3 regions of the Burkholderia sp. IDO3 genome follow, and region 2 is predicted to be linked to each of the others. Evidence: riboswitches for the same ligand, from Rfam matches in the RefSeq annotation. Region 2 holds a riboswitch; each other region holds the start of a gene.

Region 1 (10,225 bases), on a different replicon from region 2:
GAATCACTTCCGCCCACTGACGCGTCTTCAGGCCGCAGTCCGGGTTCACCCACAAACGCGCCGCCGGAATCCGCTCGGCCGCCTTCTTCATCAGGCCGACGATGTGATCCTGCGTCGGGATGTTCGGCGAGTGGATGTCGTACACGCCCGGCCCGATTTCGTTCGGATACTTGAAGGTGTCGAACGCGTCGAGCAGTTCCATATCCGAGCGCGACGTCTCGATCGTGATCACATCGGCATCCATGTCGGCGATCGACGCGATGATGTCGTTGAACTCCGAATAGCACATGTGCGTGTGGATCTGCGTGTCGTCCTGCACGCCGTTCGCGGTGATGCGGAACGACTCGACGGCCCACTTCAGGTACTCGCCCCATTGCGCGCGGCGCAGCGGCAGCCCTTCACGCAGTGCGGCCTCGTCGATCTGGATCACGCGCACGCCGGCCTTCTCGAGATCGAGCACTTCCTCGCGGATCGCGAGCGCAAGCTGGTAGCACGACACCGAGCGCGGCTGGTCGTCGCGGACGAACGACCAGTTCAGGATCGTCACCGGGCCGGTCAGCATGCCCTTCATCGGCTTGTGCGTCAGCGATTGCGCATACGTGATCCATTCGACCGTCATCGCCTTCGGACGGCTGATGTCGCCGAACAGGATCGGCGGCTTCACGCAGCGCGAACCGTACGACTGCACCCAGCCGAACTGGCTGAACGCGTAGCCGTCGAGCTGTTCGCCGAAGTATTCGACCATGTCGTTGCGTTCCGCTTCGCCATGCACGAGCACGTCGAGTTCGAGCGATTCCTGTTCGCGGACGCTGCGCTCGATCTCGGCCTGCATTGCCGTGCGGTAGCCGGCTTCATCCAGCGCGCCCGCCTTGAACTGGCTGCGCGCCTGGCGGATCTCGCCGGTCTGCGGGAACGAACCGATCGTCGTCGTCGGGAAGGCCGGCAGGTTCAGTCGTGCCGACTGCTTCGGCGCGCGCTCCGTGTACGGGCTCGCGCGGTTGCCGAGCTGCGCGTCGATGCGTGCGATCGCGGCCTTTACCGTCGGATTGTTCACGCGCGGCGAGCGGCGGCGCGAGTCGATCTCGGCGGCATTCGCGGCAAGCGCGTCGGCCACCTTGTCGCGGCCTTCGTTCAGCGCGGTCGCGAGCACCGTCAGTTCGTCGAGCTTCTGCAGCGCGAACGCGAGCCACGAGCGGATTTCCGCGTCGAGCTTTTCTTCGCTCGCGAGATCGACCGGCACGTGCAGCAGCGAGCACGACGGCGCGAGCCACAGGCGCTCGCCCAGTTGCTTCGCGAGCGGCTCGAGCCAGTCGAGTGCTGCGTTCAGGTCCGTCTTCCAGATGTTGCGGCCGTTGATCGCGCCCACCGACAGCACGCGCTCGGCCGGCAGTTCGCGCACCAGCGCGTCGATTTCGTCGCGGCCATTGATCGCGTCGATGTGCAGGCCGTCGACCGGCAGCGACGCCGCGAGCGTCAGGTTGTCCTGCAATTGGCCGAAGTACGTCGCGAGCAGCAGCTTGATGCGACGCGTTTCCAGCGCCGCGTAAGCAGTGCGGAATGCCTGGCGCCATTCGGCGTCGAGTTCGGTGACGAGGATCGGTTCGTCGATCTGCACCCATTCGACGCCCTGTGCGGTCAGCGTGTCGAGCAGCGCGCCGTACACCGGCAGCAGCTTCGGCAGCAGTGCGAGGCGATCCGAATCGTCCTTCGACTTGCCGAGCCACAGGTACGTCACGGGCCCGAGGATCACCGGCTTCGCGGCGACGCCCAGCGCCTGCGCTTCGGCCAATTGCTGGAGCAGGCGCGACGGATCGAGCGAGAAGTTCGTGTCCGCGTGGAATTCCGGGACGATGTAGTGATAGTTCGTGTCGAACCACTTCGTCATTTCGCCGGCCGAGACGCCGCCGCAGCACGCGGCATGTTCTTCCGCCGATTGCGCCGAGCGGCCGCGCGCCACGCGGAAATAGTTGTCGAGCGCGTCGCCGTGGAAGCCCTGCACGCGCTTGGGCAGGTTGCCGAGCGTGAAGCTCATGTCGAGCACCTGGTCGTAGAACGCGAAGTCGCCGATCGGCGCCAGATCCAGCTCGCGCTGGGCGCGCCAGTGACGCTGGCGCAGCTCGGCCCCGAGCGCCTTCAGCTCGTCGCGCGACGATTCGCCCTTCCAGTAGCGTTCGAGACCGAACTTGAGTTCGCGCTTCGCGCCGATGCGCGGAAAACCGAGGTTGTGTGTCGTAACCATAACGCTGCCGTCCAGAGAAAAATTGAAGATCCGGCAGCCATGATAGGGATTTCAAACCATGAAATAAAATGGCATTATTTCATTCATCCATTAAATCTATTCATGCATCTGTTGAGCGAGCACTATCCATGCTGGAGCGATTCCATCTCGTCGTGATCCGTGAGGTCGAGCGCCAGGGCTCGCTGACGGCTGCGGCCAATGCGCTGCATCTCACGCAATCGGCGCTCAGCCATACCGTCAGGAAGGTCGAGCAGCAGCTCGGCACGCCGATCTGGGATCGGGAAGGACGCGGGCTGCGGCTCACGCAGGGCGGGCAATATCTGCTGAAGCTGGCGAACCGGCTGCTGCCGCAGTTCGAGCTCGCGGAGGAGCGGATGAAGCAGTACGCGAAGGGCGAGCGCGGCACGCTGCGCATCGGGATGGAATGCCACCCGTGCTATCAGTGGCTGCTGAAGGTCGTGTCGCCGTACCTGGCGCGCTGGCCGGACGTCGACGTCGACGTGAAGCAGCGCTTCCAGTTCGGCGGCATCGGCGCGCTGTTCGGCTATGACATCGACGTGCTGGTGACGCCCGATCCGTTGAACAAGCCGGGGCTGCGCTTCGATCCCGTGTTCGATTACGAGCAGGTGCTGGTGGTCGCGGACGCACACCGGTTCGCGCATGCCGACTACGTGACGCCCGAGCAGCTCGGCGACGAAATCCTGATCACGTACCCGGTCGAAACGGACCGGCTCGACATCTACAACCAGTTCCTGACGCCCGCCGGCATCGTGCCGCGGCGCCACAAGTCGATCGAGACGACCGACATCATGCTGCAGATGGTGGCGAGCGGGCGTGGCGTGGCCGCGCTGCCGAGATGGCTTGCCGACGAATATGCGGACCGGATGCCGGTCGTGCCGGTCAAGCTGGGCAAGCAGGGAATCGCGAAGCAGATCTTCCTCGGCATCCGCGAAGCGGACGCGTCGATCGACTATCTGGCCGCGTTCGTCGCGCTCGCGCGCGAATCGACGTGGAGCGCGCCGCGCATGCTGCGCTAGGCGCGCCCTGTTGCGATGCGCGTCAGGCGGCGCGCATGCCGATGCGTTCGCCGCGTTCGACCCACGCGCCGAACAGCAGGCCGATCGTCGTCCACATGATCACCTGCATGCCGATCGCCGCCACGCGGAACTTCCACAGCACGGCTGCCGGAAAATCGGCCGGTAACTCGCTGACCGACGGCAACCCGAGCTGCACGGCCGCGATGATCGCGATGAACACGAGGCCCGCCACGATCGACGCGTTCCACTGGCCGAGCTTCGCCAGCAGATGACGGCGCACGTTGACCGAGAACACCATCGTCGCGATCGAGATCGCGATCATCAGGAAGAACAGGCCCGTGCGATAGCCGATCGTGTCGGGGTCGCCGACCGATGGCGGATTGGCCGGGTACTTGATGTTGGGCACGATCACGAGCGCGACGAATGCCGCGAGCGCGAGCCACGCGGCGAGCGGGCGTGCCGGGAGGCGGCTGCCTCGTCCGTATGCGAACGCGAAGACCAGCGAGAACAGCCCGCCGAATGCCGCGCCGTAGGTCACGACGCCCGTCAGCAGGCCGAGGCCTGCCTGCGTGTGACGGCTGACCAGTTCGGGCTCCGGCGCTTCGCCCTTGGCGGCATCGGATTTTTCTTCGAAGGAGATTGCCTGATCGACTTGCGGTTCGCCGACGATTTTCGCGAAACCGAACGTAAGGAGACCTGCGGCGATGCCTGCGAGCATCCCGCGCATGAGCAGCTTTCCGACCATCTTCTACTCCGCGTCAGTGGCAGGGAAAACCAAGCAGATGGCGGCCGTCGTGCACGAACTCGTGCACGTACATGCCCGGCACGATCGACGTCGCGCCCTGTTCCGCGCCGACGAAATACAGCGCGAGCAGCAGGATCAGACCGACGAAGATGGCCCACGGCAACAGTTCGCGGACGGGGATGGGCGCCGGCACGACAGCCGGCTTCAGCACTGCTTCGCTCATGGATGCACCTCAGGGGAATCGCGCCCCGACAAATGTTGGATGGAGTACGAACGCAGGTCTGGCTTCCGGGATCGGATATCCCCGGTTACAGTGGCGCGACCGCGCCGGAATTGCACCGGCTTCCACGTTTCGTATCGGGCGAATTGTACGCGCGAACGCGCGCGTATTGAAGGCCCGGACATGATCGGCACTGCCCCGCCCTGCCGCCTCGAACAATCGACCACCGACATGATCCAGCCTGTCTCGCTGCGCCTGATCGCACATGCATCGACCCGTGCGATGCGCACCGGCACGTTCCCCGACGACGATCCGCTCGACGCGCACGGGCTGGCCGACGCCGCCTCGATGCACGAGCGGTTCATCGGCGTCCCTCACGCGATCGCGCTGAGCAGTCCCGCGCTTTGCGCGCAACAGACCGCCGATGCGCTCGGGCTGCGCGTGCGGCTCGACGATGCGCTTCGCGATGTCGGCTACGGCCGCTGGCGCGGCAAGCGGCTGCACGACCTCGCGCGCGACCTGCCGGACGAACTCGGCGCATGGCTCGGCGATCCGCGTGCGTCGCCGCATGGCGGCGAATCGTTCGAAGACGTGGCATGCCGCGTCGGCGCATGGCTCGACGGCCTGCCGCCCGGTCGCGACGTCGTTGCGGTCACGCATGCGGCGATCGTTCGCGCAGCCATCGCGCATGCGCTTCGGATGGCCTCGCAGGCCACGATGCGCATCGACGTCGCGCCCCTGTCGTGCACACTATTCGTCAGGTCGCACGACAAGTGGACGGTGACCACCGATGACGATGGGCGCGATGCCGGCGCGTAAGCCCGGTGTTCACCATAGGGATGACGATTCGGGTCCGGGCAGCGCGGCTGCGTCACGGATGGAATGGCCGCGCACGCATTTCTTACATACCTGTAAGAAAACAATTCGTCGTCCCGACTGTCATCAAACTGACTGGTAGCCGAAGCTAGCATCGGACGCGGTTCCCTTACGAGATGCCGTCATGAATCAACCTGCTTCGTCCGCCGCCAATACTCCCGGCTCCACCGAACGCACCCGACAGGTCGGCTATGCCGTCTTCCTGCTGGTGCTCGCGATCGGCGCCGTCTATATCGCTACCCACCTGATTGCCGATCTGTCGCCCGTCCGCGAAGGATCGTTGTTCCCGTACCTGATGCTCGGTGCCGCGCTGCTGATCGCGCTCGGCTTCGAGTTCGTCAACGGCTTCCACGACACCGCGAATGCGGTTGCGACCGTGATCTACACCCACTCGCTGACGCCGAACGTCGCGGTGATCTGGTCCGGCATGTGGAACTTCCTCGGCGTGATGGTTTCGAGCGGCGCCGTCGCGTTCGGCATCCTGCAGTTGCTGCCGGTCGAGCTGATCCTGCAGGTCGGCAGCGGCTCGGGCTTCGCGATGGTGTTCGCGTTGCTGATCGCCGCGATCGTATGGAACCTCGCGACCTGGTACTTCGGGTTGCCGTCGTCGAGCTCGCATACGCTGATCGGCTCGATCATCGGCGTCGGGCTGATGAACCAGCTGCTGCACGGTCCGTCCGGCACGAGCGGCGTCGACTGGGGCCAGGCGCTCGGCGTCGGCAAGTCGCTGCTGTTCTCGCCGATCGTCGGCTTCCTGTGCGCATCGCTGCTGCTGCTCGTGCTGAAGGCCGTCGTCCGCGTTCCGGCGCTGTACAAGGAGCCGCCGAAGGACCAGCCGCCGCCGTTCTGGATTCGCTGCCTGCTGATCCTCACCTGTACCGGCGTGTCGTTCGCGCACGGGTCGAACGACGGGCAGAAAGGGATGGGCCTCATCATGCTGATCCTGATCGGCACGGTGCCGACCGCATACGCGCTGAACAAGGCCGTCACGCCGGCCGAATCGCAGACGTTCGTCGCCGTCGCGAACCAGGCCGCCGCGACGTTCGCGAAATACTCGAACGGCGTCGCACCGTCCGCGAATCCGCGCGCCGACGTCGAACACTTCGTGCAGCGCCGCGAGATGACGCCGGCCGTGCTGCCGGGCGTGCAGCAACTGTCCACGTCGCTGGCGACCGCGGTCGGTTCGTCGGGCTCGATGGCGGCCGTGCCGCAAGGCGACGTCGACAACGTGCGCAACACGATGTATCTGGTGTCCGAAGCGATTCGCCTGATCGAGAAGTCGGGGCAACCGGCATTTTCCGCCGATGACAAGCTCGCGATCGACAACTACCGCAAGCAGCTCGACCATGCGACCAAGTTCATTCCGACGTGGGTGAAGGTTGCCGTCGCGATCGCGCTGGGTCTCGGCACGATGGTCGGCTGGAAGCGGATCGTCGTGACCGTCGGCGAAAAAATCGGCAAGCAGCATCTGACGTACGGACAGGGCGCCTCGGCCGAGCTCGTCGCGATGCTGACGATCGGCGCGGCCGATGCGTACGGATTGCCCGTATCCACGACGCACGTGCTCTCATCGGGTGTCGCGGGCACGATGGCGGCGAACGGGTCCGGGCTGCAGTGGGGCACGGTGCGCAGCCTCGTGCTCGCGTGGGTGCTGACGTTGCCGGCATCGATTGTGCTGGCGGGCGGACTCTACTGGTTGTTCCGCTCGATCGCCTGAGCGGAGAAGCAGCGAGCGGCCAGGGGATCGGTCGCTCGCCGCGAAAGATCCGAAGTCGGTTCTTCCGTTCTTCGCGTCGTAGTCTTTCCGTTTCGCTCACGCTGAGCGAAGCCCATCCGGCTCACCGCCGCGTCAACGTCGCCGAGCCTCCGCGTCGCCGTACCGGGCGGCTCGCGCCATACTCCTCCTTTCTTTCCGGATTGAAGCGCAAGATCTGGAGCGCGTCGTCGCACGGACGACACTAGACTGAGTTCATCGACTTTCACCGCAGACGCAGGCATGCGCCGCGCTTGCCGACATCGCGTCGCCGCCCGTTCCACATCGACCGGCTGCGCATCGCGGCACGCTCGATGTCGGGTACTTCGATGCCGACAGCATGCCTGCGCGACGCCACATCGCTGACGAACGAGGTACACCCGTGAACATCGCCGACCTGCAACCCGCCGTCGAATCGGTCGACATGGCGCAGCGCGTGAGCGCGCTCGACTGGACCACCGTCGATGCCGAACTCGATCGCTACGGCTGCGCCCGCGTACCGGGTCTGCTCTCGGTGGCGGAATGCACAACGCTGGCAGCGCTCTACCCGCACGATGCGCTGTACCGTTCACGCGTCGTCATGGCGCGGCACGGCTTCGGCCGCGGCGAGTACCGATATTTCGCGTATCCACTGCCTGCGGTCGTCGATGCGCTGCGGACAACGATCTATCCGCACCTCGCTCCGATTGCGAATCGGTGGAACCGGGCGCTCGGAATCGACGCCCGCTATCCGGCCGAGCATGCGGCATTTCTCGAGCGCTGCCATGCGGCGGGCCAGACGCGGCCGACGCCGCTGATCCTGCAGTACGGCCCGGACGACTACAACTGTCTCCATCAGGACCTGTATGGCGAGCATGTCTTTCCGCTGCAGGTCGCGATCCTGCTGTCGGCGCCGGGCCGGGATTTCACTGGTGGGGAGTTCGTGCTGACGGAACAGCGGCCGCGCATGCAGTCGCGTGCGGAAGTGGTGCCGCTGATGCAGGGCGACGCAGTGATCTTCGCGGTGCATGGCCGGCCGGTGCAAGGGACGCGCGGCGTCTATCGCGTCAATCTGCGTCATGGCGTGAGCCGCATCCGGACCGGATACCGCCATACGGTCGGCATCATCTTTCATGATGCGCAGTAGCGACACCGACATCAGAACGGTGTTGCCACACGCCGCATCGTGCCGATACCCGTACCGCGCCAAGTCGCAGCGCTCGAGCACCGTCATGCAAGCAGTCACGGCCCATGACGCACCCGCAGCAGCCACGCATGACTACATGCGAGGAAGTCGATGCGTACCGGACAATCCCGCTGGCGGTGAATCGAAGCGTCCGGTGAGTGCCGGGGGCAACAGTACGCCTCTGTCGCCCTCCGCATGCGATCGACTACTCGACCTACCCTCGCGCCGCACTCGCGCGCAGCCGGTCCCCCGCATCGGACGCAAGCCGTACATAGCCCGGCAACGTCAGCAACGCGAGCACGCCGGCGGCAACGAACGCCCAACGGAAGTCGTCGAGCACATAGTGAATACCGGCCGCGTCGCCGCGCACCAGCGCCGCGAGCCGCAACGCCAGCGCGCCGAACGCAATCCCCATCCCGATCGTCATCTGCTGAGCCGCACTCCACAGCGTGCTCGCCGCACTGGTCTGGTGAGACGGAATGTCGGCGTAGGCGAGCGTCGCAAGCGTCGTGAACTGCATCGAACGTGTGAGCCCGTAGACGAATACGATCAGCAGAGTCATTGTCAGCGGCGTCGATGCGGTCAGCCAGCCGCATGCAATCGTGCAGAAACCGACGATCGTCACGTCGACGAGCGCAACGCGCCGGAAACCGAAACGGTCGAGTATCCACGACGTGCCCGCCTTCATGCCCAGATTGCCGAGCGCACTCGCGAGCAGCAGCAGACCGGACTGGAACGGCGACAGTCCGAAACCGATCTGGAACAACAGCGGCAGCAGGTACGGCACCGCATTGACCGCGACGCGCGTGATCGATCCGGTGAGCACCGTCACCGAGAAAGTCGGCACCTTCAGCGTCGTGAAATCGAGCAGCGGATGCGCACAACGCCGCGCATGCAACCACGCGGCAATACCGAACAGCACGCTGGCGCCGACGAGCGCCGCTGCACGCGTGAGCTGCACGTCCTGCTGGCCGGCCGTTTCGGTGCCGAGCAGCAGACACGTCAGCGCCCCGCCCGCCAGCACGAAGCCGACCCAGTCGAGCGGACGCTGTTCCTCCGCGCGCGTATTCCGGACGATCAGCCACGTACAGACGAGCGCGGCGAGACCGAGCGGCACGTTCAACAGGAAGATCCAGCGCCACGATGCATACGTCGTGATGAAACCGCCGATCGGCGGCCCGACGACCGGCGCAACGATGCCCGGCCACGTGATCGTCGCGATCGCGCGCATCAAGCGCGCCTTCTCGGTGCCGCGCACGACGATCATCCGCCCGACCGGCACCATCATCGCCCCGCCGACACCCTGCAACAACCGCGCGGCAGTAAACGTCCCAACGCCGTTTGACAGCCCGCACAGTATCGATGCGCCGGTAAAAATGACGATCGCGCTGCCGAATACCGTGCGCGACCCATATCGGTCCGCGATCCAGCCACTGATCGGAATGAACACCGCGAGCGCCAGCATGTAGGCCGTCATCCCGAGGCTCAGCGCATTCGGCCCGACGCCGAAGGAGCGCGCCATTTGCGGTAGAGCGGTCGCGATCACGGTCGTGTCGAGGTACTCCATGAAGAAGGTCGCGGCGACGAGATACGGCAAGAAGTCGGTCGTCCGACCACTCTGGGCAGAGCTGGAAGTCATGAACGATGCAGTTACGGAAGGCGGGACACGCCGGCCGCCGCACAGGTGGCGGCCGGGACGAGTGGCGATATTACCCCGAAGCGTCCGAACTCTGCTTTGCAGGCCCATGATCCTGGAACGACTTTATGCGCATAGATTTTATTCCGCTTGAGCAGCAGCCATGCGCGCAGCCTGGATGAGGATAACGACTTTTATCGCCAATATCACGGACAATCGCCGAGGTTATTCGCCAATCAGGCCATCCTGGCGAATCGTGTATTGCTCGCCGCGGCATGCATCGCTCCACTCCGCACGGCCCTGCGCATCAGTTGTTCCGCGATAGACCACGACACCATCGGACACTCGGATCAGCGAAAACTTCATATTGGCGAACGGGCCGACATCGCCGTCTGCATCCTGGAATTTCGCGTGAAATGGCGCACGCACGCAGCTGGTTTGATGCTGTGCCGCGCATCCGAGCAGAGAGAAACTGAGCAGAAGCGGTACGAGCTTTTTCATTGGTATTGCCCGAAGGAATTCGTCAACGATGAAGAAAGACAGGAAGAGGATGC
Region 2 (10,225 bases):
CGGCGATCACTTCGCGCGACACGAGCGAGTACTTCATCCCCTCCGTGCCCATCGACATGCCGTCCGAGATCGTCGGCGTGCCGAAGATCTGCGGATTCGCGTCGGCCGCCTTCACCGCCGCGACAGCGGCGTCCGACAGGCGCTGCAGGCCCGAGTTGCACGGCGTGATCGTCGAGTGACCGTTCGCGATGCCGATCATCGGCTTGTCGAAATCGTCCTTCTGGTAGCCGAGGGCGTAATACATCGAGCGATTTGGCGAACGGGCCACGCCTTGCGTGATGTGCTTCGAGCGGCGGTTGTACGACATGGGGGACTCCATCGTTGTATTGGCGACGCCCGCGAGCGGTGTGCCGGTTCGGATGAAGCAAGAATGGAGTTTCCGGTTTGGGATGTCCAATATATTATTTGTCGCTTATTAAGTCGTTTTACGAATGAGTGAAGCATGGCCGATCCGACGCCCGACCTGCGCCAGTGGCGCTATTTCGCAACCGTTGCCGACGAGCGCCATTTCGGCCGCGCGGCCGAGCGGCTGTCGATGACGCAGCCGCCGCTGTCGCAGGCGATCCGCTCGCTGGAGGATGCGCTCGGCGTTGCGCTGTTCGTGCGCACCAAGCGTTCGGTCGCGCTGACCGCGGTCGGCGCCGCGCTGCTGCCCGACGTGCACAGGCTGCTCGCGTCGGCCGATGCGCTGCCGCCGCTCGCGCGGCGTCTCGCGCGCGGCGAGGCCGGCTCGTTGTCGCTCGCGTTCGTGTCGACCGCCGATTACGGGCTGCTGCCGGCGCTGCTGCGCGCGTTCGGCGCGCGCTATCCGCAGGTGCGGCTGCAGCTCGCGGAAGCGACGAGCGACGTGCAGATCGACGAACTCGTCGCGGGCCGTATCGACGCCGGGCTCGTGATTCCGCCGGTGCCGCCGCGCCACGCGGCCGGGCTGTCGTACCTGCCGGTCGTGCGCGAGCCGCTGGTGGTCGCGATGCCGGCGTCGGTGGCCTCTAGGGCGCCGGAGGCCGCCGAGGACGAACCCGTGCATCTGGCCGAGGTGGCCGCGCTGCCGCTGGTGATCTTCCCGCGTCGTTTGGCGCCCGGCTTTTATGACATCATTACGGGCTGCTACGGCGCGGCGGGGGAAACCCCGCGCATCGGCCAGGAGGCGATCCAGATGCAGACGATCGTCAGCCTCGTGTCGGCCGGGATGGGCGTCGCACTGGTGCCGCAGTCGTTGCGTAACCTGCGGCGCACCGGCGTGGTCTACCGGCCGCTCGCCGGCGATGCGCCCGTCGTCGAGACGGGCCTCGTGTGGCGCACGGGCGACGTGAGTCCGGTGCTCGCCGGCTTCATCGACGTCGTGCGTGCGCACGGTCTCGCCACGTGACGCGAACGTTGACGCGCCGGCGTCGTCCAATGCGCGGTGCGAGCGCCGTACCGCATTCGAAAACTTCATCGCTAACCCATGATCATTCACCCGAATTTCGACCCCGTAGCGATCCATCTCGGGCCGCTCGCCGTGCGCTGGTACGGTCTCATGTATCTCGTCGGCTTCATCGCGGCGATCGTCGTCGGCCGGATCCGCCTGAAGCTGCCGCACGTCGCGGCGCAGGGCTGGACCGCGAAGGACATCGACGACATGATGTTCTACGGCGTGCTCGGCACCGTGCTCGGCGGCCGGCTCGGCTATGTGCTGTTCTACAAGGCCGACTTCTACTTCGCGCATCCGCTCGACGTCTTCAAGGTGTGGGAAGGCGGGATGTCGTTTCACGGCGGCTTTCTCGGCGTGACGCTCGCGATGGTGCTGTTCGCGTGGCAGCGCAAGCGCCACTGGCTGCAGGTCACCGATTTCGTCGCGCCGATGGTGCCGACGGGGCTCGCGGCCGGGCGGCTCGGCAACTTCATCAACGGCGAGCTGTGGGGCCGCGTGACGGATCCGCACGCGCCGTGGGCGATGATGTTCCCGGGCGCGATGCGCGACGACGCCGCATGGCTGCCGAAGCATCCGGCGCTCGTCGAGAAGTGGCATCTCGCCGACGTGTTCATGCAGTACCAGATGCTGCCGCGTCATCCTTCGCAGCTCTATGAAATCGCGCTCGAGGGCATTACGCTGTTCTTCGTGCTGTTCTTCTTCTCGCGCAAGTCGCGGCCGATGGGCGCCGTGTCCGCGCTGTTCCTGATCGGTTACGGCCTCGCGCGCTTCACCGTCGAATTCGCGCGCGAACCGGACGATTTCCTCGGCCTGCTCGCACTCGGCCTGTCGATGGGGCAGTGGCTGTCGCTGCCGATGATCATCGCGGGCATCGCGCTGATGGTGTGGGCGTATCGCCGCCACGCGAAGCATGCGGCTGCGTAACCGTCGATGCAGGTGATGCATCGCACGCAAGATCACCCATGAAAAACGCCGGCCCTCGGGCCGGCGTTTTCGCATCCGCCTGCGGCGGCGCGATGCGCGTTACTTCATCTGCACGGAGCCGTTGACCGTTACCGAGACGGTCGCCTTGCCGCCTTCGACCGCGATCGGCGCGCTCATCTTCGCGCTGTCCATCGGTGCCGCGGCCATCGCCATCATGCGCGGATACGGCTGAACGTTGCGGCCGCCGCCGACGTTTACGTCGCGGATCGAGTAGCTGCTGTAGCCGAAGGCCTTCGCGGCTTCGTCCGCGCGCGCGCGGAACGACTTGATCGCCTCGGTGGTGAGCTTCTGCTCGGCTGCGCGCTGCGCGTCGGGCGACAGCGAGAATTCGACGTTCGCGACCTGCATCTGGTTCGACAACTGGCCCGCGAGTTTCGACGCCGCCGCGAAATCGCGCGATTCGAGCACGACTTCGGTGCGGCCGCGCCATGCGGAAATCTTCCCGTCGCGATCGGTGCTCGGATACACGGAGAACGCGCCGGTGTGCGCGGTGACGCCCGACACGCCCTTCGCCTGCGCAAGCGCTGCGTCGGCGCGCTGGTTCAGCGCGGACGTGAGGCTGCCCGGATCCTTTGCCTGCTGCTCGTAGAACAGCGTGATGTGGATGATGTCCTGCGGCACGTCGGCGCTGGCCTGCGACGACAGCGACAACACGCCCGCCGGCTCGGGAAAGTGCGGGTTCGCGGTTTGTGCGTGCGCGGCGGGCGACGCGAGCGTCAGCGCGACGGGCACGGCAGCGGCGAGGGCGAGCGACAGCGCGAGTGCGGATTTCTTGGTCATTGTTGGACTCCTTGTGCGAGGGCGCGCACGCGGATCACGCGTGCGCGACGCGGGCGTACCGCGCGACGGAAAAACCGCCGTCGGCCAGATCGGCGGACGGCGGTTGCTTAGGCTGCGCGAACGCGCCGCGAGTTCCGCGGCAGTGGCGCGCGCTGACCGGATTTGACCTTTCGCGCACGCCTACTTCATCAGCTTTTCGGTGATGAAACGCCATTCCGCACGCGTGACGGGCGTGATCGACAACCGGTTGCCGCGCGCGAGCACGCGCATGTCGGCGAGCGCGTCATGTTCGCGCAGCGCCGCGAGCGGCACGAGCGGTGACTTCTTCACGAAGCGCACGTCGACGAGCAGCCAGCGCGGCGTTTCCTGCGTCGACTTCGGGTCGTAATACGGGCTTTCCGGATCGAACTGGGTGGGATCGGGGTAGGGCGTCGACGACACTTCGGCAAGGCCCGCGATGCCCGGCTCGGGGCAGCTCGAGTGATAGAACAGCACGCCGTCGCCGATCTTCATCGTGTCGCGCATGAAATTGCGCGCCTGATAATTGCGCACGCCAGTCCACGGCAGCGAGCGCTGCGGTGCGTTCGCGAGATCGTCGATGCTTGCTTCGTCCGGTTCGGACTTCATCAGCCAGTATTGCATGGATCGTGATCGACGCAGAAAGGGCTGCTGCAAAAGGAAACGGCATCGGGAGTTCCCGATGCCGTTGGATAGGCCCCCGCCTTGGCCGCTAGGCCGGCATCCTGAACCTGGGGTTCAGAATTGGTCGCAGTTAGCAGCACTTCGGGTACATCAGACAGAGTGACGCGCGCGCCCGTGCTACAAATTTCCGCAACCGTGCACATGGCATTGGTTCAAGGAATATATGACCTTGGCGAACCAGGCAGGGAAGCTGACTGAACTGTGTTTCGTTGCGCCAATTTGACCACCGTTGATCGCCGAGATCAAGGGGAATCGACGCATCGATCAAACGTTACTGCGTCTCGTGCTGTGCGAGCACCGCGCCGAGCTGTTCGTTCATCTGGTGCATTGTACGACGGATTTCCTCCGCCGGAAATGCTTCACCGTGCCGCACGCTGGTTTGCAGTCGCAGCAATTCGGACGCCAGCGACAATGCAGCCATCACCGCGATGCGATCGATGCCGCGCACCGAACTGTTTGCGCGGATCTTCGACATTTCGGCGTCGACGCGCGCGACGGCCTCGAGCAGCGCCGCTTCGGTCTCGGCCGAACAGGCGAGCCGATAGGGCTGACCGAGAATCGAGACTTCGATCTGCTTGGTGCTCATGCATGTTCTCCGTGGCTGGCCGCGTCATCGCTATCCGTACGCGCCTGCGCGTCGAGCAGATCGAGCTGGTTGTCGGCCTGCTCCGCGCTCTTCGAGCGCGGCAGTTTTTCGAGAATCGCGTTCAGTTTGACCTGGGCGTCGTCGATCTTTGCCGACAGGGTGTCGCGCTCGGCCGCGAGCGCATTGCGTTCCTCGCGCAGTTGCGCGAGTTCCGCGCGGACCGAGTCCGCTTCCGCGCGCAATTGCGCGACTTGCTCCTCGAGCGCGAGCCGTTCCGTGTGATAGCGCTTGTTCAGCGAAATCAGACGGCCAATATTTTGAGATAAGGTTTCGAGTTCGTTGAGCATCTGCTGCGTCCTCTAAAGACCCAGCATTTTAGCGCGGAATAACGCGCATTCCGACATCTGTAACGTTTCCAGTCGTAACACCCCCGCTTCTTGCCTCGAATACGCGCGTCGAGCGTGCTCCGAAACGCGCGCGCGGCCGCTTTCTTGACGCTCGTGCGGCCCGCTCCTAAACTGGCGCCGCCTCGGTGCTCGCGCGTGCGTCGCGCGGTTAAACGGGAAGCAGGGCGCGTACTCCGCCAGGAAAGCGCCAACCTGCGCTGCCCCCGCAACGGTAAGCGGCCGCGTCGTACGACGCAGGCCGGCTCGGGCGTGTCCGACGTGCAGGTTGCGCACGCGGGCACGGGCCACTGCGCGCGACATGCGCGGGAAGGCGAGCCGGTACGCTGCAGCCCGGATACCGGCCGAGGCGAGGGGCCCGCACGGGCTTCGTGACGCGCGGCCTGCGGGGAAGCGGGGCGCGCAGTGCTTCACGGGACTTGTCTTCGATGCTGACCCCAATCGTCCGCACGGCGCTCGGCGCGCAGCGCGGATTGTCGCTCGCCGACGTCGCGCGGATTGCCGCGCACGCCGATTCGGCGAGATTCGCGGCGACGTGCGCCGTGATGGCGGCCGTGCGTGCCGCCTCGAGCGCCGCGATCGTCGATGTATCGTGGCCGGCGACGATCGTATCGCGCGTGCCGCGCGCGCTCGCGGATGCGGCCGCGCAGTGCACCGGATTCGATACGCCGGATCTCGCCGCGCGTGCGGACATCGACCCGATACGGCGGCTTCCACTATATTGCGCAGAACGTCGGCTGCACGCAGGTGCCGCGGCCCGCCGGAGCGTCGCGGCATCAAGCCGGTACGGCCGACGCGCGGCGGGGCGCGAGGTCGCGGGATGCGGCTCGGCGGCCACGGGATGGGCGACGTCGCGGTGCGCGATGACATTGCCGCGTCGCGATACGCCCGCGAACGCTTCAACAACCCCTTGTTCCATAAGGATGACGAGCTTGCGTACCCCCACAACACGCGAAAGCGCCGCGACCGTGCCGCGTTCGGCCGGCAACGGCGCTCAGCGGATGCGTCGTGCGTCGTGCGCGATGCCGCACAGCGCATGAGCGCCGCTCGGGCCGCCACGATCTGGGGCGCGCTGGCGGTCGCGGTCGCGTTGCTGTTCGTCGCGTCGCTGTCGATCGGCAGCGTGCCGATGTCGCCGTGGCAAGCGCTCGCGTCGCTCGTCCCGCATGGTGGCGATGCGCTGTTCGCCGACATCGTGCGCACGTTGCGGCTGCCGCGCGCACTCGCCGGCTTCGCATGCGGCGCGCTGCTCGCGCTGGCCGGTGCGCTGCTGCAGGTGCTGCTGCGCAATCCGCTCGCGGAGCCGTACGTGCTCGGCGTGTCCGGCGGCGCGGCCGGCTTCGCGCTCGTCGCGATGATCGCGGGTGCCGCATGGTGGCTCGTCGATGCGTCGGCGTTCGCCGGCTCGCTCGTGTCGGTCGCGCTGGTGCTCGGGCTGGCTCGCCGCGAGCTGTGGCGCGGCGATTCGCGCGATGCGTCGCCGCGGCTGCTGCTCACCGGGGTCGTGATTGCGGCGGGATGGGGCGCGCTCGTCACGCTGCTGCTGTCGCTCGCGCCCGACGGCCGGCTGCGCGGCATCCTCTTCTGGCTGACGGGCGACCTGAACGGCGTGACGGCGCCGTGGTTCGCATGGGGGGCGCTGCTGCTGGCCGCGTGCATCGCACTGCCTGCCGCGCCGCAACTGAACGTGCTGCTGCGCGGCGACGCGACCGCGCTCGCGCTCGGCGTGCCGGTCGCGCGACTGCGGGTGCGGATCTACCTCGTCGCGTCGCTGGCGGCCGCAGCGGCGGTGACGACGGCCGGCACGATCGGCTTCGTCGGTCTCGTCGTTCCGCATGCGCTACGGCTTGCGTTCGGCAACGACCAGCGCATGCTGCTGCCTGCGGCGATGCTCGCGGGCGGCGGCGGCGTGATGGCGGCCGATCTGCTCGCGCGCACCGCGATTGCACCCGCGCAATTGCCCGTCGGCGTGATGACCGCGTTGATCGGCGTGCCGGTGTTCCTGTGGATGTTGCTGAGGAGGCCGATGCGATGACGCTCACCGCACCGCGCACCGTGGGCGACATGACGTACACGGCGGCCGGCGTGACGCTGAAGGCCGGCGACCGGACGCTGCTCGACGGTTTCACGCAGACGTTCCGGCCGGGCGAGATCTGGTGTGTCGCCGGGCCGAACGGCGCCGGCAAGACGACGCTGCTCGCGACGCTCGCGGGGCTGCAGCCGCCGGCCGGCGGCCAGGTCGAGATCGACAGCCGGCCGCTTGCCGCATGGCCGCCCGAACAGCTCGCGCAGCGCCGTGCGTTGATGCCGCAGCAACTGCACGACGCGTTCAGCGCGACGGTATTCGATACGGTGCTGCTGAACCGCTTTCCGTATCTCGGCGGCTGGGGGTGGGAGCGTGACGGCGACCGCGCGGCGGCGCGCGATGCGCTCGCGACGTTCGGGCTGACCGCGCTCGCATCGCGCGACGTGCTGTCGCTGTCCGGCGGCGAGCGCCAGCGCGTCGCGCTGGCCGCGACGCTGTGCCAGGATGCGCCGCTGATGCTGCTCGACGAGCCGCTCGCGCATCTCGACCTGCATCACCAGATCGATTGCCTGGGCGCGCTGACCGCATGGCTCGACGCGGGCCCGCGCACGGTGCTGTTCTCGTGCCACGACCTGAATCTCGCGCGGCGTTTCGCGACGCACGCGCTGTTGCTCGACGGCCGCGGCCGTGCGTGGGCCGGCCCCGTGCACGACGTGCTGACGCCGGCGCGAGCGAGCGAGGCCTTCGGCTATCCGCTCGTGCTGATCCGCGAGAACGGCCGCGATGCGCTGCTGCCTGCGTGGCCCGAGCGGCGATGATCTTCCTTCTTTCGATGCGCGGCACCGGCCGCGCCAACGAGGCAACCTTCCGATGACGAACCCGACCGACTTCCCGCCCGCGATCGCACCGCTCGACGACACGCTGCGCAAGCGCCTGCAGCATGTGATCGATCACAAGACCAAGCCGCCCGGCAGCCTCGGCCAACTGGAGGCGATCGCGTTGCAGATCGGGCTGATCCAGCGCACCGAGCGGCCGCATGTGCAGCGTCCCGTGACGATCGTGTTCGCAGGCGACCACGGGATCGCGGCAGAAGGCGTGAGCCCGTATCCGCAGTCGGTCACCGCGCAGATGGTGGCGAACTTCCTGGCGGGCGGCGCGGCGATCAACGCGTTCTCCGGCGTCGCGCAGAGTGCGCTCGAGATCGTCGATGCCGGCGTCGCGTCGCCGCTGCCGGTATCCGACCGGCTGGTGTCGCTGCCGGTCGCGCGCGGCACGCGCAACTTCGCGGTCGAGCCCGCGATGACGCGCGACGAGGCGAACACCGCGCTCGCGGCCGGCGCCGCACGCGTACGCCTGCATGCATCGCTCGGCACGAACGTGATCGGCTTCGGCGAAATGGGGATCGCGAACACGTCGTCGGCCGCGTGCCTGATGAGCCGGCTGCTCGACGTGCCGATCGATGCGTGCGTCGGGCGCGGCACGGGGCTCGACGACCAGGGGCTCGCGCACAAGCGCGCGGTGCTCGGCCGCGCGCTCGTCAGGCATTCGCACGCGATCGCGCCGATCGACGTGCTCGCGACGTTCGGCGGCTTCGAGATCGCGATGATGACGGGAGCGTATCTCGCGGCCGCGAGCGAGCGGATGACGATCCTCGTCGACGGCTTCATCGCGACGTCCGCGTTGCTCGTCGCGGAACGCATCGCGCCCGGCGTGCGCGACTACTGCGTGTTCTCGCATGCGTCGCACGAGGCCGGGCACCGGCGCATGCTCGAGCATTTCGGCGCGAAGCCGCTGCTCGCGCTCGACCTGCGGCTCGGCGAAGGCACGGGCGCGGCACTCGCGCTGCCGCTCGTGCGCGCGGCGGCCGCGTTCCTCGCCGAGATGGCGAGCTTCGAGTCCGCCGGCGTCGACAACCGTGACGCCTGAGCGCGCGCGCGGCGTACGCGCCGAACTGCGCTATTTCTTCGTCGCGCTCGGCTATTTCACGCGCGTGCCGGTGCCGCGCGCGATCGGCTACGAGGCGGGCGATCTCGACCAGGCAGCGCGCTATTTCCCGCTGATCGGCGCCTGCGTCGGCGCGTGGGGCGCGCTCGTCTATCTCGCCGCGCTGCGCGTGCTGCCGGCGTCGATCGCGGTCGGACTGTCGATGGCCGCGACGCTGCTCGCGACCGGCGCGTTTCACGAGGACGGTCTCGCCGACAGCTGCGATGCGTTCGGCGGCGGTTACGCGCGCGACGACGTGCTGCGGATCATGCACGATTCGCGGATCGGCACGTTCGGCGCGGTCGCGCTCGTGATCGCGCTTGGGCTGAAATGGCAGGCGCTTGCCGCGATGCCGCCGCTGCGCGCCGCCTGGACGATGATCGCCGCGCATGCGGCGAGCCGTGCGGCGGCGGTGAGCCTGCTGATATCGCTCGACTACGTTCGTCCGGAGGGCAAGGCGAAGCCGGTTGCGCAGCGCATGGGCGCGCGCTCGGCATGGGTCGCGGCCGTGTTCGGGCTGCCGTGGCTGTTCTGGCCGGACTGGCGCGCGGGCCTCGCCGCGTTCGTCGCGCTCGTGCTCGTGCGCGCATGGGCGGCCCGCTATTTCGTGAAGCGGATCGGCGGGTATACGGGCGACTGTCTCGGCTTCGCCCAGCAACTGAGCGAGCTTGCAATCTATCTGGTGGTGCTCGGATGGATGTCGTCCTGATTCGCCATCCGGCCGTCGCCGTCGAGCCCGGCGTCTGTTACGGACGCAGCGACGTGCCGCTCGCCGCACCGGCCGAGCCGGGTGCGCTTGCCGTGCGCGGCCATCTGCTGGCGCTTGGGGCGCCGGCGCCCGCACAGGTCTGGACGAGCCCGCTGATGCGCTGCGCATCGGTTGCCGGCCGGCTTGCGCAGGCGTTCGACGTGCCGCTGCGGTGCGATGCGGGCTGGCAGGAAATGGACTTCGGCACGTGGGAAATGCGGCGCTGGGACGCTATCGACCGCGCGGCGCTCGATGCGTGGGCGGCTGATCTGATGCATGCGTGCGCGCACGGCGGCGAGAGCGTCGCGCGGTTCGCCGCGCGTGTCGCGCGAGTGGCCGATGCGCTCACGCAGGCCGACGCGCCGCACTGGGCGCTCACGCATGCGGGCGTGATTCGCGCGTTCGCGTCGCACGCTTTGCGCGTGCCGCTCGATACGCTGCTGTCGCGACCGGTGCCGACGGGCGGTGTCGTCTGGTTGCGTGCGGACGATGCGGCGCGAACCTGGGAAGTCGTGCACTGGGATGCGTAGGCGATCGCGCACCGGTGTGCCGCCGGCTCGCGATCGTGCGTGCTTCGGCAGCGCAAAGGCATGCCGTC
Region 3 (10,225 bases), 930 kb from region 2:
TCGCGACGACGGCCGGCTCGGCGTCCGGGTAGCGCGCGAGCGCCGCGCGGATCGCGGCGTCGAGTTGCGCGGCCGTCACGCCCGCGCGGAAACCGACGCCGAGCGCGACGCGCATCATGCGCCGCTCCCGCCAAGCGCCACGCGCACCGCCGGGTCGTCGGCGAGCGCCGCGACCCGGCCGATCACGACGATCGCCGGCGAACCGATACCGGTCGCGCCGACGCGTTCGACCACCGTATCGAGCGTCGCGAGCACGTGCCGCTGCCCGTCACGCGTCGCGTTCTCGATCGCCGCGCACGGCGTGTCGCCGGCCAGCCCGCCGTCGCGCAGCGCGGCCGCGATCGCGTCGAGCCGGCGAATGCCCATGTAGATCACGATCGTCATGCGCGTGGCGGCCAGCGCGCGCCAGTCGGGTTCGTCGGCGCCCGCGCCGTGGCCCGTGACGAAGATCACGCCCTGCGCATCGCCGCGATGCGTGACCGGAATGCCGAGCGCGGCCGGCGCGGCGATGCCGGCCGTGATGCCGTTGACGACTTCGACCGGGAAACCGGCCGCGCCGAGCACGAGCAGTTCCTCGCCGCCGCGGCCGAACACGAACGGATCGCCGCCCTTGAGCCGCGCGACGCTGCGGCCCGCGCGCAGGTGCGCGAGCATCGCGGCGACGATCGCGTCCTGCGGCGTCGACGCATGGCCGCCGCGCTTGCCGACCTGCTCGATGCGCGCATCGGCGCGCGCGTGGCGCAGCACGTCGGGGTTCACGAGATCGTCGACGAGCAGCACGTCGGCCGCGGCGATCGCGCGCACGGCCTTCAGCGTCAGCAGATCGGCATCGCCCGGGCCGGCGCCGACGAGCCAGGCGCGGCTCATCGCGTGCGGCACGGCGCGCACCGTGTCGAAGCAGTGGAAAGGGGAAAGCGGGCGGCGCATCGGCTGCCGACGGACAGGCAAGACATGATTGATCGAGCGAAGCCCGCGCGAGCGCGGGCGGAATGCGCACCCCATCCGTCCCCCGCGGATCGGGCGTTCGGCGAGCATCGGGCTCGCCCCTTGCGTCGGCCGGTATCCGGGCTGGCCGCTTGCCAGGCCGCAGCCTTCCCGCCCGCTGAAGGGCAGTGGCATCGCGGGCGGCCTGGGCGCGTGCGCGGCAAGCGCGGCGCGCGGGCGGCGTACCGTTGCGGGGACAGCACAGGCCGGGCGGACATCCGCCTCCTGTTTCCCGTTTAACTGCATGCGCGCAAATGCGCGTGCGAGCACCGAACGCGGCGCATACGATAGCACAGCGACCGATCCGCGCGAACCCGCCGCGCGGGCGCCGGAGGCAGCCTTGCGCGCGGCGCCGCGGCCATGCCGAACGCCCGGCGGCGGCCCGTTTCGCCTTGACGCTCCCCGCACCGCCGCCTACACTCGCACGCGTTTTGGTGCTCGCGCGCGCTCCTCCGGCGTGCGCAGTTAAACGGGAAACAGGGAGCGTGACTGCACCGCAGTCGAGCCAACCTGTGCTGCCCCCGCAACGGTAAGCGAACGCGTCGCGCGCAAGCGCCACGCAGCGCCGCTTCGCCGCATGCCCGCCGCATGCGGACGACCGCCACTGGATGCCGCGCGCATCCGGGAAGGCGAAGCGGCGTGTTCGTCAGCCCGGATACCGGCCGAGACATTGGGGTTCAGCGCCGCGGGGAGGCGGCGCATCGTCCACGGCCGCAGCACGCCCGACGCCCGAGCGTTTCCCGCTTCCTCCGCCGATCGGCCCGCCGCGCATGCGCGCCCGGGCCGGCGCGGCGAGCGGCAGGCGGCGCGGGCAGGGCAGCGACGGCCGTGTTGGCATTCACCATGTCGACCGTTCGCAAGGAAGCGTCATGTCCGATTCGTCGTTCCGTCCGTTCAGCGGCCGTCCGTCCGGACTGCGCCGCACGATCCCCGCGATCCGCCAGATGACATGCCGCGCCGCATTCGGCGCGACGATCCCGGCTTGATTCCATTTTCGACACAGGATCTACCATGACTATGCGCAAGCTGCCCGTCACGATCGTCACGGGCTTTCTCGGCAGCGGCAAGACCACGCTGATGCGCCATATCCTGCAGCACGCCGAAGGCCGCCGCATCGCGGTGATCGTCAACGAGTTCGGCGAGCTCGGCATCGACGGCGAGATCCTCAAGGGCTGCGGCATCGGCTGCGAGGACGCAAACGGCGCGCCGGGCGAAGCGTCGGGCCAGTTGTACGAACTCGCGAACGGCTGCCTGTGCTGCACCGTGCAGGAAGAGTTCTATCCGGTGATGGAGGCGCTCGTCGAGCGCCGCGCCGACATCGACCACGTGCTGATCGAAACGTCGGGCCTCGCGTTGCCGAAGCCGCTCGTGCAGGCGTTCAACTGGCCGACGATCCGCAGCAGCTTCACGGTCGACGCGGTCGTGACCGTCGTCGACGGGCCGGCCGCCGCGAGCGGCCAGTTCGCGGAGAATCCGCAGGCCGTCGACGCGCAGCGCCGCGCCGATCCGAACCTCGACCACGAATCGCCGCTGCACGAACTGTTCGCCGATCAGCTGTCGTCGGCCGATCTCGTGATCGTGAACAAGGCCGATCTCGTCGGCGACGCGCAGTTCGCCGAAGTCGAAGCCGCGATCCGCGAAGAGATCCCGCCGCAGGTGAAGATCGTGCGCGCGACGCGCGGCGAACTGGATCTCGCGATGCTGCTCGGGCTCGAATCGGCGTCGGAGGACACGATCCATCTGCGTCACGACCATCACGGCTCGGCCGACGACGGCGATCACGACCACCATCACGACGATTTCGATTCGGTCGTCGTGTCGGGCGATGCAGGTTCGCGCGACGCGACGATCGCCGCGCTGCAGCGTGTCGTCGAGACGCATACGATCTACCGCGCGAAAGGCTTCGCCGCGCTGCCCGATGCGCCGATGCGGCTCGTGATCCAGGGCGTCGGCCGGCGTTTCGACAGCTATTTCGATCGTCGCTGGCAGGATGGCGAAACGCGCGCGAGCCGCTTCGTGCTGATCGGCGAGGATCTCGACGCGGCCGCGCTGCAACGCGCGTTCGACGCCGCGTGCGCGGCCCGGACGCAACAGGCGTAACGCACGATGCATTTGCTGCGCACCACGCCGGGCGGCTTCGTCGACGATACGCAAGGCGTCGTCCGGATCGACCAGCAGCCGGCCGACATCGTGATCCTGAGCTCGGCCGACACGACGCTGTCGCTGCTGGCAAGCGTCGTGCCGACGATGCCGGCGGGTTTTCCGAGCGTCCGGCTCGCGAACGTCACGTTCCTGCGGCAGCCGGCGTCGGTCGATTTCTATGTCGACGACGTGCTGCGTCACGCGAAGACGGTCGTGATCGACCATCTCGGCGGCGAAGCGTACTGGCCGTACGGGATCGAGCAGGCCGTGTCGCTCGCGTCGAAACGGAAGCAGCAGCTCGCGATGTTCTCGGGCGACCTGCAGGAAGACCCGAACCTCGTCGCGAAGAGCACGGTCACGCCGGATCTGTGCCGGCTGTGGTGGCGCTACCTGCGCGAAGGCGGGCTGCACAACGCCGCGGCGCTGCTGCGCAGCATTGCATTCCATACGCTCGGGTTTGGCGACGAGCCCGAACCGCCGCGGCCGCTGCCGGCCGCGGCGCTGTATCACCCGGCACGCGACACGGCGAGCGTCGACGACTGGCGGGCGCGCTGGACGCCCGGCGCGCCCGTCGTCGCGATCCTGTTCTATCGTGCTCACTGGCAGGCCGCGAACACCGCCGTGTTCGACGCGCTCGCCGATGCGCTCGTGCGCGAAAGGCTCAATCCGCTGCCGATCGCGGTCACGTCGCTGAAGGACGCGGTGAGCCGCGAGGTCATCACGCAGCTCTGCGACACGCACGACGTCGCGCTCGTATTGAACACCACCGCGTTCGCGGCGGGCGCGATCGACAGCCCCGAACCCGACGTGCTGGCCGGCGACGCGCCCGTGCTGCAGGTGATCCTGTCCGGCGGCAATCGCGACGCGTGGGTGGCCGACAACCAGGGGCTGCATGCGCGCGACATCGCGATGCACATCGCGCTGCCCGAAGTCGACGGGCGCATCGTCACGCGCGCGGTGAGCTTCAAGGGGCTCGCGTATCGTTGCCCGCACACCGAAGTCGACGTCGTGCGCTATCAGCCGGATGCCGAGCGGATCGCGTTCGTCGCGGCGCTCGCGCGCGGCTGGTGCCGGCTGCGCACGCTCGACAATGCCGACAAACGCATCGCGCTGATTCTCGCGAACTATCCGCACAGCGAAGGGCGGATCGGCAACGGCGTCGGGCTCGATACGCCGGCGTCCGCGCTGCGCGTGCTCGCGGCGTTGCGCGACGCGGGCTACGCGGTAGCCGAATTGCCGGCCGACGGCGACGCGCTGATCGCGCGGCTCACCGAAGGCGTGACCAACGACCCGGCCGTGCACGCACTGCGCCCGGCGTTCCAGAGCTTCGCGCTGGCCGACTACGTCGCGCATTTCGCGCGGCTGCCGGCCACGGTGCGCGACGCGCTGAACGAACGCTGGGGGCCGCCCGAAGCCGACCCGACGCTGCGGCAAGGGCGCTTCACGATCGCCGGCTGGCGCGCGGGCAACGTGTTCGTCGGCATCCAGCCGTCGCGCTCGCGCGACGAGAACGACTATGCGAGCTACCACGATGCGGACCTCGTGCCGCCGCACGCGTATCTCGCGTTCTATTTCTGGCTGCGCGATGCATTCGGCATCGACGCGGTCATCCACCTCGGCAAGCACGGCAATCTCGAATGGCTGCCGGGCAAGAGCGTCGCGCTGTCCGACGCATGCTGGCCCGACCTGACGCTCGGGCCGTTGCCGCACCTGTATCCGTTCATCGTCAACGATCCGGGCGAGGGCAGCCAGGCGAAGCGCCGCGCGCAGGCCGTGATCGTCGATCATCTGATGCCGCCGCTCACGCGCGCGGAAAACTACGGCCCGCTGCAGGATCTCGAACGGCAGGTCGACGAGTACTACGAAGCGTTGATGGTCGATGCGCGGCGCGCGAAGCTGCTGCGCAAGACCATCCTCGCGACGATCGCCGAGCATCGGCTGCACGACGAGCTGAGCGTATCGCCGCCGCGCGGCACGAGCGACGAGGATGCGCTGCTCACGCGTGTCGACGCTTGGCTGTGCGAATTGAAGGAAGCGCAGATCCGCGATGGGCTGCACGTGTTCGGCGCGTCGCCGGCCGGTCGCCAGCGGCGCGACACGCTGCTCGCGCTCGCGCGCTTTCCGGTCGGCGACGGCAAGGGCGAACGGGCCGGGCTGATCGGTGCGCTCGCGCGCGATCTCGCGCTCGGCGACGATTTCGATCCGCTCGCGGCCGACTGGACCGCACCGTGGAGCGGGCCGCGGCCGCCGGTCCTGCAGGCGCTCGATGCGTCGCCGTGGCGTCATGCCGGCGATACACGCGAGCGGCTCGAATGGCTCGCGCAGCGGTGGCTCGACGGGCTGAGCCCGGCCGCTTGCGGCGACGACGGCCATCCCGGTGCTTCCGGTGCTTCCGGTGCTTCCGGTGCTTCCGGTGCTTCCGGCATCGACATACCACCGCCCGGCGAATGGCCGCACACGCTCGCGGTGATCGACCGCGTGCGCGCGACGCTGATCCCCGCGCTCGACGCGTGCGGCGGCGAGGAAATGCGCCAGTTGCTGCGCGGGCTCGACGGCCGCTTCGTGCCGCCGGGGCCGAGCGGTTCGCCGTCGCGCGGCCGTCCCGACGTGCTGCCCACGGGCCGCAACTTCTACTCGGTCGACACGCGCGCGGTGCCGACGCAAGCCGCGTGGTCGCTCGGGCTGAAATCCGCGCAGCAGTTGATCGAGCGCCATCTGCAGGATCACGGCGACTATCCGCGCGCGATCGGGCTGTCGGCCTGGGGCACCGCGACGATGCGCACCGGCGGCGACGATATCGCGCAGGCGTTCGCGCTCATCGGCGTGCGGCCGAAATGGGCGCACGGCAGCCATCGCGTGACCGACTTCGAGATCCTGCCGATCGAGATCTTCGACCGGCCGCGCATCGACGTGACGCTGCGCGTGTCGGGCTTCTTCCGCGATGCGTTCCCGAACCTGATGCACCTGTTCGACGCGGCCGTGCAGGCGGTTGCCGCGCTCGACGAGCCCGAGGAACTGAACCCGATCCGCGCGCGCATCGAACGCGAACGCGAGCAGTGGATCGCGCAGGGCATGGCGCCCGACGAAGCGCGGCGCCGCGCCGGCTGGCGCGTGTTCGGCGCGCGGCCGGGCAGCTACGGCGCGGGCCTGCAGGACCTGATCGACCAGCGCCGCTGGCAGACCGACGCCGATCTCGCCGACGCGTACCGGCAGTGGGGCGGCCATGCCTACGCGCAAAACAGCGCGGGCGATGCCGCGCCCGACGTGTTCGGCGAGCGGCTCGCGACGATCGACGTCGTCGTGCAGAACCAGGACAGCCGCGAGCACGACATCCTCGATTCGAACGACTACTACCAGTTCCAGGGAGGGATGACGGCGGCCGTGCGGCACCTGTCCGGGCAGCAGCCGAGCATCTATCACGGCGACCATGCGAACCCGGTCGCGCCGAAGATGCGCACGCTGCGCGAGGAAATCGCGCGCGTGATCCGCTCGCGCGTCGTCAACCCGAAATGGCTCGACGGCGTGAAGCGTCACGGCTACAAGGGCGCGGCCGAAATGGCCGCGACTGTCGACTATCTGTACGGCTATGACGCGACCGCGCGCGTGCTGTCGGATCACCAGTACGCGCTCGTCGCCGACGCCTACCTGTTCGACGACGACACGCGCGCGTTCCTCGAACGGCACAACCCGAAGGCGCTGCACGGCATCTGCGAACGCTTCGTCGAAGCGATGCAGCGCGGGCTGTGGCAACAGCCGGGCGACTATCGCGAGCGGATCGAAGCGGTCTGGCTCGCGAGCGAACAACTGCAGGAAGGAGGACGGCGATGACCGATTCGACGACACACCGCGCCCGCGCGGTGTTCCCGTTCGCGGCGCTGGTTGCGCAGCAGCCGTTGCAGCAGGCGCTGCTGCTCGCGGCGATCGACCCGTCGCTCGGCGGCGTGCTCGTCAGCGGGCCGCGCGGCACCGCGAAATCGACCGCCGCACGCGCGCTCGCGGAGCTGCTGCCCGAAGGCGAGTTCGTCACGCTGCCGCTGTCGGCGAGCGACGAGCAGGTGACGGGCACGCTCGACCTCGCGCATGCGCTCGCCGAAAACGGCGTGCGCTTCCGGCCGGGGCTGCTGGCCCGCGCGCATCGCGGCGTGCTGTATGTCGACGAGGTGAACCTGCTCGCCGACGGGCTCGTCGATACGCTGCTCGACGTCGCCGCGAGCGGCGTGAACGTGGTCGAACGCGATGGCGTGTCGCATGCGCACGATGCGCGCTTCGTGCTGGTCGGCACGATGAATCCCGAGGAGGGCGAACTGCGCCCGCAACTGCTCGACCGCTTCGGGCTGATGGTCGAGCTCGAGAACTGCTTCGATGCCGCGCAGCGCGAACGGATCGTGAAGGCGCGGCTGGCGTTCGATCTCGATCCCGGTGCGTTTCGTGCGCGTCATGCGACTGCGCAGCATGAACTCGGCGACGGGATTCGTGCGGCGCGGGCGCGCCTGGCGACGCTGGATTTCGACGATGCGGTGCATGCGCGCGTCAGCGCGCTGTGCATCGACGCGGCCGTCGACGGGCTGCGCGCCGATCTCGTGATGCTGCGCGCCGCGCGGGCCCTTGCCGCGCTGGAGCAGGCCGATGCGGTGACGGTGTCGCACGTGGAACGCGTGGCCGACGCGGTGCTGCGGCACCGGCGCCATGCCGGTGCGCCGCCGTCGTCCGGCGCGTCACCGGCGAATGACGAGCGCCGCGATCAGCACGATCGATCGCCGCCGGACACGCGCCGGCAGCCTGGCGAACCGCCGGGCGCGGCGAAGCACGACGCCGCCGCATCGCAAGGCGACTGGGGCTATCTGCCGCCCGAGCCGGCCGGGCTGCGCGACGTGAAAAGCGTCGTGCCGCTGCCGCTAAAAAAACGCTGAGCCATCGAGCCGACGCCGCCGCGAACGCCATTCGCGGTCCTCGATGGCATTCAGGCGCGGCCGCGCGCGTGCCGGGCACCGCGCGCTCGGGCACGGCCGTTGCGTGGCCCGCGACGCTCGCCGCGAAGCGCGGCGGCCCGCTGCATGCGACGCATCTGCGCTTTCGCCAACAGGCCGGCGCGCCGCGTGCGCTGCATTGCTTCGTGCTCGACTGTTCGGCGTCGATGCTGTCGCACGACCGGCTCGCGCTCGCGAAAGGGTTGATCGTCGCGTATTTCGACCAGGCCGCGCGTGAGCGCATGGAAACCGCGCTGATCTGCTTCGGCGGCAACGGTGCCGCGCGACGCTTCGGCCCGGCGGTGCCGCGCTGGTGGAATGCGCGCTGGCTCGAACCGGTCGACGGCGGCGGCGGCACGCCGCTCGCGGACGGCATCGCCGCCGCCGCGCAACTGCTCGCGCGCGACGCGCGGCGCGCGCCGGCGCCGGACAAGCAGCGCTGGCTGTGGGTGCTGTCCGACGGGCGCACGCGCGAAACGCCGCCGAAACCGGCAGCCGCCGATCACGTCGTGTTCGTCGACTTCGACGATGCGGCCGTGCGGATCGGGCAGGGCGAACGGCTCGCCGGCGCATGGGGCGCGCACTGGGTGACGGCCGAATCGCTTTGCCGCGGATTGACCGGTTGATCGACGGCGCAGGCCGATGGCCGGCGCTGCGCTATGATCGCCGTTTCTGCTGACCGGAATGCCTGCCATGCAAGTACTCGTCGATGCCGACGCGTGTCCCGCCGTCGTCAAGGACATGCTGTTTCGCGCCGCGCGTCGTGCCGAGATCTGCGTGACGCTGGTCGCGAACCAGTTTCTGCGCACGCCGCCGTCGCCGTTCATCAAGGCGCTGCAGGTGCCGGCCGGCTTCGACGTGGCCGATGCGCGGATCGTCGAACTCGCGGAGGCGGGCGACCTCGTGATCACCGCCGACATCCCGCTGGCCGCCGCCGTCCTCGACAAGAACGCGCATGCGCTCGACCCGCGCGGCAACTGGTTCAGCCGCGAGAACATCGAGGAACGCCTGTCGACGCGCGCGATGATGGATCAGCTGCGCAGCGCGGGGATCGATACCGGCGGCCCGGCGCCGTTCAGCGCACGCGACGGCAAGGCGTTCGCGTCGCAGCTCGACCGCTTTCTTGCGCGCCACGGCAAGCCGTAACCCGCACGCCGCGCGCGGCACGCCGGAGGTGCGTCGGCGAGGCCCGCCGACCCATGCGCGAGCGCCGCGTCGAGCTTCGGCAGATGCGCATCGTCCGACCGCGGGCAGAGGTGCCGTACGCACGGCTTGCGCGGGAAGCGCGATACGCCACCGGTTTCGCGCCGGCGCCTTGACGGCGGCAGGGTGCGGTTTTTCGCCGACGCTGATATCGTGTGACGCGAACCATTACCCGGAGTGCAAGGATGTCCCCGACCCAACTGCTCGTTCCGACATTGACCCAGATGCTGCGCGCGCAAGCCGCGTGGCTCGACAAGGCGGCCGCGCACCGGCAGGCCGCCGGCGACATGCCCGATGCGATGCTGACGCTGAAGCTCGCGCCCGACATGTATCCGCTCGCCGCGCAGGTGCGCTTCTCGTGTTTCCAGGCAATGGAACCCGTGTACCGGCTGCGCGGCGAGCCGCTGCCGGCCGCGCTGCTGGCGTTGCGGGAAGCCGGCTGGAACGCCGATGCGCAACCCGGCACGCTGAGCGACGCACAAGGCATCGTCGCGGGCACGATCGCGTTTCTCGGCGAACTCGCGCCCGACGCGCTCGACGGCGGCGCGGCGCTGCCGATCGCCCTCGAACTGCCGAACGGCATCGCGTTCGACATGACGGGCGAGCAGTACGCGCGCGACTGGGCGCTGCCGCAGTTCTACTTTCACACGATCGCGGCCTACGCGATCCTGCGCCATCACGGCGTCGATCTCGGCAAGGCCGATTATGTGCCGCACATGCTCGCGTACGTGCGGCCCGGCACGATTCCGCAAGGGTGAAGAACGGATGAGCGAGCGCGGCGGCCACCGCCGGCCGGCGCACGCATCCGCACACGAACCGGGATGACCCGCGCGGGCGCGTTCAGCGCGCGCGCAGCGACCCGTCGGCAAGCACCGAAAAACGATCGAGGTGCAACAGTTCGATGATCTTGCGCGTCGGCACGCTCGCGC

What was found. Region 2 has a riboswitch for cobalamin ahead of DCN14_RS27690 (hypothetical protein). Riboswitches for the same ligand answer to the same signal wherever they lie in the genome.
Region 1: linked by a shared signal. The riboswitch ahead of DCN14_RS12840 (CbtB domain-containing protein) and the one ahead of DCN14_RS27690 (hypothetical protein) in region 2 are both predicted to bind cobalamin.
Region 3: linked by a shared signal. The riboswitch ahead of cobW (cobalamin biosynthesis protein CobW) and the one ahead of DCN14_RS27690 (hypothetical protein) in region 2 are both predicted to bind cobalamin.

The regions. Positions count from the first base shown of each region.
Region 1 covers NZ_CP028962.1:2,801,889-2,812,113, forward strand. Annotated here, with positions in the region: gene metE (5-methyltetrahydropteroyltriglutamate--homocysteine S-methyltransferase) at 1-2,239, opposite strand, end outside; gene DCN14_RS12830 (LysR family transcriptional regulator) at 2,368-3,276, shown strand; gene DCN14_RS12835 (CbtA family protein) at 3,299-4,021, opposite strand; gene DCN14_RS12840 (CbtB domain-containing protein) at 4,035-4,244, opposite strand; cobalamin riboswitch at 4,278-4,416, opposite strand; gene DCN14_RS12845 (histidine phosphatase family protein) at 4,473-5,060, shown strand; gene DCN14_RS12850 (inorganic phosphate transporter) at 5,242-6,834, shown strand; gene DCN14_RS12855 (2OG-Fe(II) oxygenase) at 7,253-7,996, shown strand; gene DCN14_RS12860 (DHA2 family efflux MFS transporter permease subunit) at 8,250-9,674, opposite strand; gene DCN14_RS12865 (hypothetical protein) at 9,897-10,225, opposite strand, start outside.
Region 2 covers NZ_CP028963.1:2,785,178-2,795,402, reverse strand. Annotated here, with positions in the region: gene ilvD (dihydroxy-acid dehydratase) at 1-307, opposite strand, end outside; gene DCN14_RS27725 (LysR substrate-binding domain-containing protein) at 443-1,369, shown strand; gene lgt (prolipoprotein diacylglyceryl transferase) at 1,448-2,338, shown strand; gene DCN14_RS27715 (SIMPL domain-containing protein) at 2,438-3,178, opposite strand; gene DCN14_RS27710 (EVE domain-containing protein) at 3,359-3,820, opposite strand; RNA gene ssrS (6S RNA) at 3,890-4,071, opposite strand; gene DCN14_RS27700 (cell division protein ZapA) at 4,152-4,466, opposite strand; gene DCN14_RS27695 (ATPase) at 4,463-4,813, opposite strand; cobalamin riboswitch at 4,980-5,234, shown strand; gene DCN14_RS27690 (hypothetical protein) at 5,242-5,910, shown strand; gene DCN14_RS27685 (iron ABC transporter permease) at 5,907-6,905, shown strand; gene DCN14_RS27680 (ABC transporter ATP-binding protein) at 6,902-7,714, shown strand; gene cobT (nicotinate-nucleotide--dimethylbenzimidazole phosphoribosyltransferase) at 7,767-8,822, shown strand; gene DCN14_RS27670 (adenosylcobinamide-GDP ribazoletransferase) at 8,812-9,588, shown strand; gene cobC (alpha-ribazole phosphatase) at 9,573-10,157, shown strand.
Region 3 covers NZ_CP028963.1:1,852,283-1,862,507, forward strand. Annotated here, with positions in the region: gene DCN14_RS23195 (cobalamin biosynthesis protein) at 1-118, opposite strand, end outside; gene cobA (uroporphyrinogen-III C-methyltransferase) at 115-927, opposite strand; cobalamin riboswitch at 1,037-1,273, opposite strand; cobalamin riboswitch at 1,400-1,666, shown strand; gene cobW (cobalamin biosynthesis protein CobW) at 1,996-3,084, shown strand; gene cobN (cobaltochelatase subunit CobN) at 3,091-6,954, shown strand; gene DCN14_RS23215 (ATP-binding protein) at 6,951-8,036, shown strand; gene DCN14_RS23220 (VWA domain-containing protein) at 8,105-8,719, shown strand; gene DCN14_RS23225 (YaiI/YqxD family protein) at 8,787-9,239, shown strand; gene DCN14_RS23230 (DUF1993 domain-containing protein) at 9,482-10,054, shown strand; gene DCN14_RS23235 (NUDIX domain-containing protein) at 10,137-10,225, opposite strand, start outside.